Regions from separate parts of the Pseudoalteromonas sp. UCD-33C genome, predicted to be linked through region 1. Evidence: predicted binding sites of a transcription regulator. Region 1 holds the regulator's gene; each other region holds the start of a gene.
What was found. The regulator FliA, encoded in region 1, starts transcription of late flagellar genes. The targets are predictions, from matches to a motif close to CTAAAGNTNNNNNNNNNNNNGCCGATA.
Positions count from the first base shown of each region.

Region 2: the regulator FliA is predicted to act here: its motif matches at 1,109-1,135, upstream of AOG26_RS20005 (DUF5610 domain-containing protein).
Region 3: the regulator FliA is predicted to act here: its motif matches at 1,734-1,760, upstream of AOG26_RS19755 (VC2046/SO_2500 family protein).

Region 1 covers NZ_LJTB01000003.1:205,093-208,372, forward strand. The annotation lists gene AOG26_RS09015 (protein phosphatase CheZ) at 1-542, opposite strand, end outside; gene cheY (chemotaxis response regulator CheY) at 560-943, opposite strand; gene AOG26_RS09025 (RNA polymerase sigma factor FliA) at 984-1,694, opposite strand; gene AOG26_RS09030 (MinD/ParA family ATP-binding protein) at 1,721-2,581, opposite strand; gene flhF (flagellar biosynthesis protein FlhF) at 2,574-3,280, opposite strand, start outside.
Region 2 covers NZ_LJTB01000021.1:24,473-27,752, forward strand. The annotation lists gene trmA (tRNA (uridine(54)-C5)-methyltransferase TrmA) at 1-1,000, opposite strand, end outside; gene AOG26_RS20005 (DUF5610 domain-containing protein) at 1,165-2,283, shown strand; gene murI (glutamate racemase) at 2,350-3,144, shown strand; gene AOG26_RS20015 (RNA recognition motif domain-containing protein) at 3,107-3,280, opposite strand, start outside.
Region 3 covers NZ_LJTB01000020.1:12,305-15,584, reverse strand. The annotation lists gene AOG26_RS19775 (ion channel) at 1-402, opposite strand, end outside; gene AOG26_RS19770 (M48 family metallopeptidase) at 505-1,185, shown strand; partial or broken gene AOG26_RS21125 (pentapeptide repeat-containing protein) at 1,131-1,289, opposite strand; partial or broken gene AOG26_RS21120 (hypothetical protein) at 1,354-1,500, shown strand; tRNA gene AOG26_RS19765 (tRNA-Tyr) at 1,464-1,548, opposite strand; tRNA gene AOG26_RS19760 (tRNA-Tyr) at 1,598-1,682, opposite strand; gene AOG26_RS19755 (VC2046/SO_2500 family protein) at 1,795-2,310, shown strand; gene AOG26_RS19750 (DUF6172 family protein) at 2,484-2,783, shown strand; gene AOG26_RS19745 (hypothetical protein) at 2,858-3,280, opposite strand, start outside.

The DNA.
Region 1 (3,280 bases):
ATAACACGGCGAATAACTTGTCCGGTTAAATCCTGATAATCCTGCGCCATCAGCACATTAGTCATCAAACCTTGGAGCTCATCGGTTTTGGTATGCGAGTTATTCATGAACTTATCTAAGCTATGACATAACGATTTAAATTCACCGAGTTCAATTTCTCGGTTCATTAAACGATCCCACGTAGGTTTGATTGCGGCAATTTCATCAGCAAGTTGTTGCGCTATTGGTAAACTTGCTTCAACCGCATCCATGGTTTTATTGGCGGCGCTTTCTGTCATTTCCATAACATAATTTAAGCGCTGCTTAGCGTCTGGGATCGCGTCGGTAGTTAAATCAGTGAGACGAGTATCTAGGTCAAAGTTTTTTAACGCTTCATGAAGCTGACGCGTCAATTTGCCGACTTCAGCAAACAACTCTGATTGTTCTTTTGATGCAGCGTCAAGAATGAGCTTATCTGCTTTTTCTTGTTCACCATTTTCAAGATACTCAACAAGTTGACGAGCTTGCTCTAAACTTATTTGAGGCGCAGCAAGTGCTGACATAAGCCTCTCCCCTTAGATTAACCTAAACGTTCAAACACTTTTTCCAATTTGGTTTTAAGTGTCGCAGCAGTGAATGGTTTAACGATATAGCCATTAACACCTGCTTGAGCAGCAGCAACAATTTGTTCTTTTTTCGCTTCAGCTGTCACCATTAATACAGGAATATGCTTAAGGCTATCATCAGCACGAATTGCACGTAACAAATCAATACCTTGCATACCAGGCATGTTCCAATCTGTTACAACAAAATCAAATTCTTGATTTTGTAGCATTGGCAATGCTGTTGAACCGTCGTCAGCTTCCTGCACATTGGTAAAACCTAAATCCCTTAATAGATTTTTAATGATACGTCTCATTGTAGAAAAATCATCAACAACAAGAATTTTCATGTTTTTATCCAAAACATCCTCCGGTGAGGTTTGAACCTTTATTTACTTACTACTAATTAATCCAGTCATTGATTTTTGCTTTGAGCTTAATCATCGCCTGACCATGTATTTGACTCACACGCGACTCGCTAACATCGAGTATGTGTCCTATTTCTTTTAAGTTCATTTCGTCGTTGTAGTACAAAGACAAAACGAGAGCATCTCTTTCTGGTAACGATTGGATAGCCGTTAATAGAGACTGGTTAAACCGCTCATTTTTAACGTTATTAAACGGTTTGTCTAGTCCTAAATCCTGACCTACTGGTGTGATGACGTCTTCATCTACACCTAAATCTTCAATACCTAATACTTTACTCGAATTTACATCATGTAGAATATGATGGTACTCATCTAGCGTAATATCAAGTTTTTCAGCGACTTCAGTATCTTTGGGCTCACGATTTAAAGTGCTTTCTAATTCGGAAATGGTTTCAGCCACAAGGCGGGCATTTCGGTGAACTGAGCGTGGCGCCCAGTCACCTCTACGAATTTCGTCTAACATCGCACCACGAATACGAATTCCAGCGAAGGTTTCGAAACTAGCACCTTTGCTAGCATCAAAGTTTTTTGACGCTTCAATTAGGCCTATCATGCCTGATTGAATTAAATCATCGAGTTGCACACTGGCAGGTAAACGAGCAATTAGATGGCACGCCACTTTTTTGACTAAAGAGGCATGTTTTTCGACAATCGCATTTAAATTCTGTGCTGATTGATATCCCATCGCTTTATTCACCGATGTTGTCATAGTTAGCCGTTTACTAGTTTTTCAATAAAAAATTCTAAATGGCCAGACGGTTGATTAGGGATCGGCCACTTAACTGCTTTTGTTGCTAATGTTTTAAACGCCACCGCTGCCGGTGAGTTCGGGAATAATTCAACAATCACCTTTTGACGTCGCGTAGATTTACGCATGTTCTCGTCATAAGGAATGGTTGCTACCAACTCCATTGAAACATCTAAAAAACGATCCGTTACTTTTGAAAGTTTAGCAAATAATTCTTGCCCTTCACGCAAACTGCGCACCATATTGGCAACAATTTTAAATTTATATACGCCATGCTCACGGCTAAGCACTTTAATAAGTGCGTAAGCATCAGTAATTGAGGTAGGTTCATCGCATACAACCACAACAACGTCTTGGGCTGCACGAGAAAAGCTTAATACCATGTCAGAAATACCTGCGGCGGTATCAACAATTAATATATCAAACTCGGTGTTTAACTCGCTAAAAGCGCGAATAAGGCCTGCATGCTCAGATGGCGTTAATTCAACCATACTTTGTGAACCAGACGTCGCTGGTACAATTTTGATGCCCGCAGGGCCTTCAACAAGAATTTCGTCAAGCTCACACTCGCCTGACAAAACATGAGATAAATTACGTTCAACACGAAGGCCAAGCATTACGTCACAGTTTGCCAAACCTAAATCGGCATCTAATACTAATACACGATTTCCTTGCTGACCTAATGCGATTGCGGTATTGAGTGAAACGTTGGTTTTACCCACTCCACCTTTACCGCCAGTAACAGCGATAACTTTAACGCCACTATTATTATTTTGATTCATTTTGCGCAGGCCGCTTGCTTGATCTAATACTGTGTTAATCATACATCCCTACTGTGTTCGACGCTACTGCTTGACGTCTTGAATGTTGTGCTTTTGCTCGTTTTAAATACAATTGTTCAGCTTTTTTCACTAGTTTTTCAGCATTCGCTACGCGAATATCCTCAGGAACGCGCTGACCGTTAGTAAGATACCCTATTGGCAGGCGATTTTGAATCGCTATGCTAATAATCTCACCTAAACTTAAAGATTCATCCAATTTAGTGAAGATACAGCCACTTAGGTGAACCTTTTTAAAGTGTCTTACGGTTTCTTGCAACACATTTATCTGTGCTGTAGCACTTAATACTAAATAACTACGAATATCAACACGCTGATTACGCATTAGGGTATTTAACTGCTCAGTTAAACGTAAATCACGTTGGCTCATACCCGCTGTGTCTATTAATACTAGACGCTTATTACGTAAATGGTATAACACTTCAGCTAATTCATTCGCATCTTTTACCTGCTTAACACCACAGCCAATAATACGACCATAAGTAGCCAATTGTTCGTAGGCACCAATTCTGTAGGTATCAGTGGTGATCAACGCCACTTTATCAGCACCATATTTTTGTGCACCCAGTGCAGCTAATTTTGCAACTGTGGTTGTTTTACCAACGCCTGTTGGACCCACTAACGCAAATACACCGCCTTGACGCAGAATTTCGTTATTAGTGGTATGCATTTGGTTTTCAACCA
Region 2 (3,280 bases), on a different contig from region 1:
GATCAAGGTCACGCTCTAAGGTATCTGGGTTACACGAGATATAAATAATATTGTCGTAGTTCGCAACTAGGTCACACGTTAGCGTGTCCATGCCTGCACGTGGTGGATCCACTAAAATTGTTTGGCAGTTATAGCTTTTCAGGTCTATACCATCTAAACGAGAGAAAGTACGTTCGCCTTTCATTGCTTGGGTGAACTCTTCACTCGACATACGAATGATATCTAAGTTCTCAACCTTGTTCTGTGCGATATTGTATTGCGCTGAGTAAACCGATGATTTTGAAATCTCAGTGGCTAATACGCGGTCGAATGAGCCTGCAAGAGCAATCGAAAAGTTACCATTCCCACAATATAACTCCAGTAAGTCATTATTGAGTGGTTGGCAAAGGGCTTGTGCCCACTCTAGCATCTTGATGTTTACTTTAGCATTCGGTTGCGTAAAGCTATTTTCGACTTGTTGATAAATAAGCTCTTTACCGTTTACGTTTAAACGCTCGATAACATAGTCATTACCAATCACTTCTTTTTGCTTACGAGCACGGCCAATAAAATCAATCTTAAACTGTGTGCTCAGTTTTGCTTTAAGCTCTTTAATTGCTTGTAGCCACTGCTCATCTAGTTGTTTGTGATACAACAAGCTAACAAGGATCTCACCACTTAAGCTTGAAAGGTAATCGATTTGAAACAGCTTACGGCGCAGAACTTCATTGTCTTTTAAGTTTTCGATCATCGCTTGCATCACTTCACCCACTAAAGGTGCTGCAGGGTCAAACTCATCAACGCGGATCTTTTCTTTAGTTTGTTGATCAAACATGATGTGAAACAGGTCTTCACCTTCATGCCAAACACGAAACTCTGCACGTTGGCGGTAATGAATAGGATCAGAGCTGAACACTTCTAATTTTTCGACCCCAAAACGTCGAAACTGTGAGATGATGCGCTGCTCTTTCTCACTCAATTGTGCATCGTATTGAGTTGTATCAATTTTTATAACCGCCATGGCTGATTACCTTTTATCTCTTAGCTTTATAACGGCGCTATTGTAGGGAGCGCTGAGGATTTGTCTAGTTTTGTTATTTATTTTAGTGTCGTTTTTTTATACAAAAAACTTAAGTTTTGTGGTTTTTGGCCGATAATGAGTTAACCATAACATGGAGTCGGATCATGAAAATTGGCAACCTAGGCTATATGCCTAATACAAATGTGAATAAATACAATGGTAAACAGGCACTGCAGCAGCCTACCATTCAAAATCGTCAAGATAGTTATCAGCAACGCGGCAGAGAGCTCGCGGCAAAAGTTCTTGATGATAAACTTGCTGAGGCACTAGGTTTACCTAAAGCCGAAGAGAAAAAAGATAAACCCTTGTTCGACTTTGAAGAGATCGTGAAAAACGTACTCGACTTTGTTGGCGGCGCACTTCGTAAAGCAAAAGCCGATGGTGCTGATGATGAAAAACTCAAAGGCATGCTAGGTGATGCACGTAAAGGTGTGCAAATGGGCATCGACGATGCGTATGATGAGCTTAAAGAGTCAGGTATTCTTAACGATGACATCGAAGAGGGTATCGAAAAGTCTAAAGAAGGTATCTTTAAAGGTATTGATGAATTAGAAGAAGACTTGTTCAATCCTAAACCTAATGCGGTTTCAGTAAGCCAAGCTCAATACATCAGTTTAAGTAATAACGCAGAGTACACTTTCACCACCGCTGAAGGTGACGAAGTAAGTATTAGCTTTGCTGATGCATACGAAAGTAAGTCTGCAAGCAGTTATAGCAAAAATGGCGACAACGAAGCCTTTGTCAGTGAGTCTTCGCAATCACGAGATTTATCATTCTCGATGTCGGTCAATGGTGATTTAAATGAGCAAGAGCAGCAAGCTATCAATGAATTGATGGAAGATTTGCAGAGTGTTAGCGAAACATTCTTCTCTGGTTCATTAGAAGATGCCTTTGAACAAGCTAAAGAGCTTAACTTAGGTAACGAGCAACTCGTTGGCTTTACGATGGATCTGAAACAAACCAAAACAGTAGCAGCGATTAAAGGCTATGAAGAATATAAACCAGCCCCTGAAAAAGAAGTTGCTGAGAAAATAGCGCCATTTAATGACGACTTGAAACAGGCGTTTAATAAAGCGGGTGACATTGGTTTGCAAAATGAACTGGCTGGCATCTTACAATGGTTAAACCAAGATAAAGAAGAAGTCAGTAAGCTGGTGGATTATACCAAAGCAATGTTTGAGCAAATGAATAAGCTTCGCTCGGCAACAGAAGAAGAGGCTTAGTCCTTTCTTTCTTTTTATAAAGCTGCATGGCAAACTGCTGACCTTTGATGATCCGAGGTAAGCAGTTTGTCAGTTCATATAATGGTGTTTGATTCTGGTATAGGTGGAACAACCGTACTTGAACAGATCCAAGTATTGATCCCAGATGCTGATTATAGTTATTTTATGGACAATGCTTTATTGCCTTATGGCGCGCAAAGTCAGCAAACGATCATAGCCCGCCTTTTTGCGCTACTACAGTTTATCGAAACAGCAAACTTAAACGTTGATATCCTAGTTATTGCGTGTAATACCGCCTCTACCTCTGCCTTAGAAACTATTCGCCAGCACACAAATATAGAAGTTGTCGGGGTAGTACCTGCGATAAAACCCGCTTGCGCTATAAGTAACAGCAAACATATTGGTTTACTGGCAACACCATCAACCATCAAGAGTCGCTATACTGCAAACTTAATTAGTACTCATAGCCAAGACACACAAGTGAGCTTATATGGCTCAACTGAGCTGGTAGAAATTGCTGAAACACTATTTCATACGCAGAAAATCAATGAAGCAAAGCTTGAGAATGTATTGAGTGATTTAGCGATAGCAGAAGATATAGATGTATTGGTACTTGGCTGTACACACTTTCCATTACTAGCCAGAGCGATTAGTGACTACTATAAACAACAGATCTTCCTTATTGACTCAGGCAAAGCGATTGCTAAGCGCGTTGAAAGTTTAATTGCTCTACGAGGCTTTACTCTTACTACAGATAAAAAAAAGCCGCTGCACTATTATGCAACGGCTCCTATTGGTCATTCGCAATTAAGCGTTGAGCTTATTACGCTGACTGATCAGATCCCTCACGAAAGCTGTTAGCTTCGTTCTCTTGTTTTTGTTTTGCTTCACGCACTTTTAAAGTACGTTGTTGGAATTCGCTATCATTTAATTGATTGATTGCTTTATCTGCATCAGCTTCAGCCATTTCAACAAAACCAAAGCCACGACGTTTACC
Region 3 (3,280 bases), on a different contig from region 1:
ACTGTCGTTGAGTTTGATGCCCAATAAGTTGGTATTTTTTAAATCACAGTAATGCAAACTCGCACTATGTAAATTGGCTTTCATTAATGAAGCGTTGGCTATTTTATTATTAAATAAATGAGCGCCCGTTAAATTAGCACGATAAAAATTACAATAGGAGAGATCATAACCTTCTTCGTCATCCTGCTTGATTAAGTTAAGTCCTGAAAGGTTCGCTCTTTGCAATTGCAGGCCTTCTAATAAGCCACCTTTTTTTGCATAGCGCTCTAATTTTTGGGTTAGATCTAGCCCTGATTTATCAAATTTACTATCATGCCAAAAGCAAAATCCAGAGCCCATATCTGTTTCTTGGCACTTGTTACCTGTTGGTGAGGTATAACTACAACATGGTTTGTCAGGCATAAAGGTGAAAACTTATTTGTGAGTCATCTTTATAGATTAGCAGCTATTTAGCAGGGTAAAATGGAATATCTTATTTTTATTAATTGAATTGGCTTATCTTTGTTGGATTACACCCTAAAGCGCAGTAAACGCAGAACAACCGTGGCAATTAAAGTTGCCGAGCAGAAATTGACCGTTTATGCGCCTTTTTATGTTCCACAAACTGAGATTGATGCCTGGCTCAAGACCAAGCAAGATTGGGTCGTTGAACAAATAGCCAAACAATCCATTCATGCTGAAAACCGTCAACTACCATTAGTAAACGCCACTATTAAGTTGTTTGGGCAAAACGTGCCGATAGTATTTGCTAAAGGCCCGAAAAGTACGTGGCAACAAGATGCACAGTCTCAGCTTACCTTATCAATATCATCACGCGTCAAACATCAAGAAGCTAACTACCTAGCTTTGCTTGAACAGTTTTTACATGAAAAGCTTGAAAGCTATATTGAAATGCGTGTTCATGATTATTGTTTGCAGATGTCAGAAACATTACCGACAAAGCTTAAAATTCAACATTATAAACGTCGTTGGGGCAGTTGTAATAAACGCCGCGAGCTGACTTTTAATTTACATTTAGCAAGTGCGCCAACCTGGGTGATTGACTATGTGGTTGTACATGAGCTTGCGCATCTTTTACATATGAATCATAGCGCTAAGTTTTGGCAACGTGTGAACCAGTTTTATCCAAATTATAAAAAAGCCGAGCAATGGTTAAAAGCAAATGGAAGTAGTTTGAGTTGGTAGCTTAAGTTAGCGAGAGTAAAGTTAGCGAGAGTAAAGTTAGCGAGAGTAAAGTTAGCGAGAGTAAAGTTAGCGAGAGTAAAGTTAGCGAGAGTAAAGTTAGCGAGAGTAAAGTTAGCGAGAGTAAAGTTAGCGAGAGTAAAGTTAGCGAGAGTAAAGTTAGCGAGAGTAAAGTTAGCGAGAGTAAAGCTAGAAAGAGTAAAGCTAGAAAGAGTAAAGCTAGAAAGAGTAAAGCTAGAAAGAGTAAAGCTAGAAAGAGTAAAGCTAGAAAGAGTAAAGAGTGGTGGAGGGAGCTGGATTCGAACCAGCGAAGGCTGAGCCGTCAGATTTACAGTCTGATCCCTTTGGCCGCTCGGGAACCCCTCCACACAAATTTTTACTATTGCATTTGGCCCCACTTTTCTAAGAAGGAAAGTGGTGGAGGGAGCTGGATTCGAACCAGCGAAGGCTGAGCCGTCAGATTTACAGTCTGATCCCTTTGGCCGCTCGGGAACCCCTCCAATGCAACGGCGCTGATAATAGCAAACTTATTATTTAAGTAAAGAAAAAAACTAAAGAAAAATGCATAAATGCCGATAACTGGTTAATCAAGAAACTATTTGGCTAAAGACTATGCAAATTGATGGTTTGTTGCTCACAGAGAGCCAACTCGATAATCGTCTAAATAAAAGTGTTCACGAGCACCGCTCTGGAGAATTTGCTTTATTACTAGCAATGCTTTCTCATGATGCGCTCGATTTTAGCCAGTTTCACCTGCCAAAAACTGAATTAAGTAATCCTGAAGTATCTGAATCTGCTTTGCGCACCGAGTTAGGTGCAGGCCCCTCACAGCCATTAGCTCCCGAACAGTTTGATATGCTGATTGGGCAAGAAAATGCACTTAGACTATTGCAAGGTGGTTTATCAGACATCAGATTACGTCATTGTTTAAACCCAGAGCCACTGAATGTTCGTGATGATAAGCAACATGTGCCGCTAGAAGTGATTGATAACTGTGAGCCTGCAGTTAGAAAACGCTTTTATGAAAAAAATAAACCCGTTGAGCGCCCACAAATCGATGCAGCTGCATTTTATGATAGCCTTACTGACGAGGCGATACATCAACCTCTTCATTTAGCTACAGCTTAGGTATAAGTGGCTTAATCGAAATGTCATAGACTTCGAATACACTAAGAATAAGCTAAGAATAGACTTATATTTAAGTAAAACTGCAAAAAGTACAGCTAAATTAAGATGTGCTTGTTATAATAGCAGTCTATGGCTTAATGCCATTGTCATTGAACCAAGTTACTAGGACTATAATGAAGAAAACATTCACGCTAAACCACGAGAAAATTAAATATCCTCGTATGGTTGATGCAGCCAAGCACGAAGTAAAAAAATACTTAAAACGTGAGCGTAATAAAACACTCCCAGCAGGCGCCGACTATTGGGCGTTTGACTGTAAGTTTGGTGAATCAGCGGATGAGGCCAATGTCGTTCACGTGGCAGAGATTAATAAATGTATTAGCGATATCGAAGCAAAACAGCTTACATCGTTTTACGTTGAAATCTTAGCGCGTCCTGCACAGCGTCAACATCAAGAGTTTGACGAAGAGTAATATCCATACTGTTCTGCAGTAATACTCTTTCAAAAAAAGGGCCCTTTAGGCCCTTTTTTAGTTTTCGTAATTAATTATCGCGCAAATGGATCGGCATTAATTTTTTCTATGTACCACTTGCCTTTTTTACGCATCATTTTCACACTGCGCATATCATCAATTTTCTTACCATTAAAATAACCCGTAAAAATCAAATTGATGTTAGCTTTATCGCCATATTGTTCGCGTAGACTCATGTTAGTCATATCGACTTCAATCACTACTTCATCGTATTGCATATTAACCAGGTTACGAGCGAACTGCCCAGCGGTGCCATAAGATTTCATAATTCGCGCCATTTTAGGCGTGGCATATTCCATCGCAAGATTTAAATCGTTTTGGTTGTATAAAGCATCAAAATAGAGAGTCGCTACATTACCTGGGGTGTTTTTTTCGCCTTTTGGTGCGTCTTCAGAACCGCAACCGAAAAGAATGCTGCTACTTAGAAGGATAAAAGT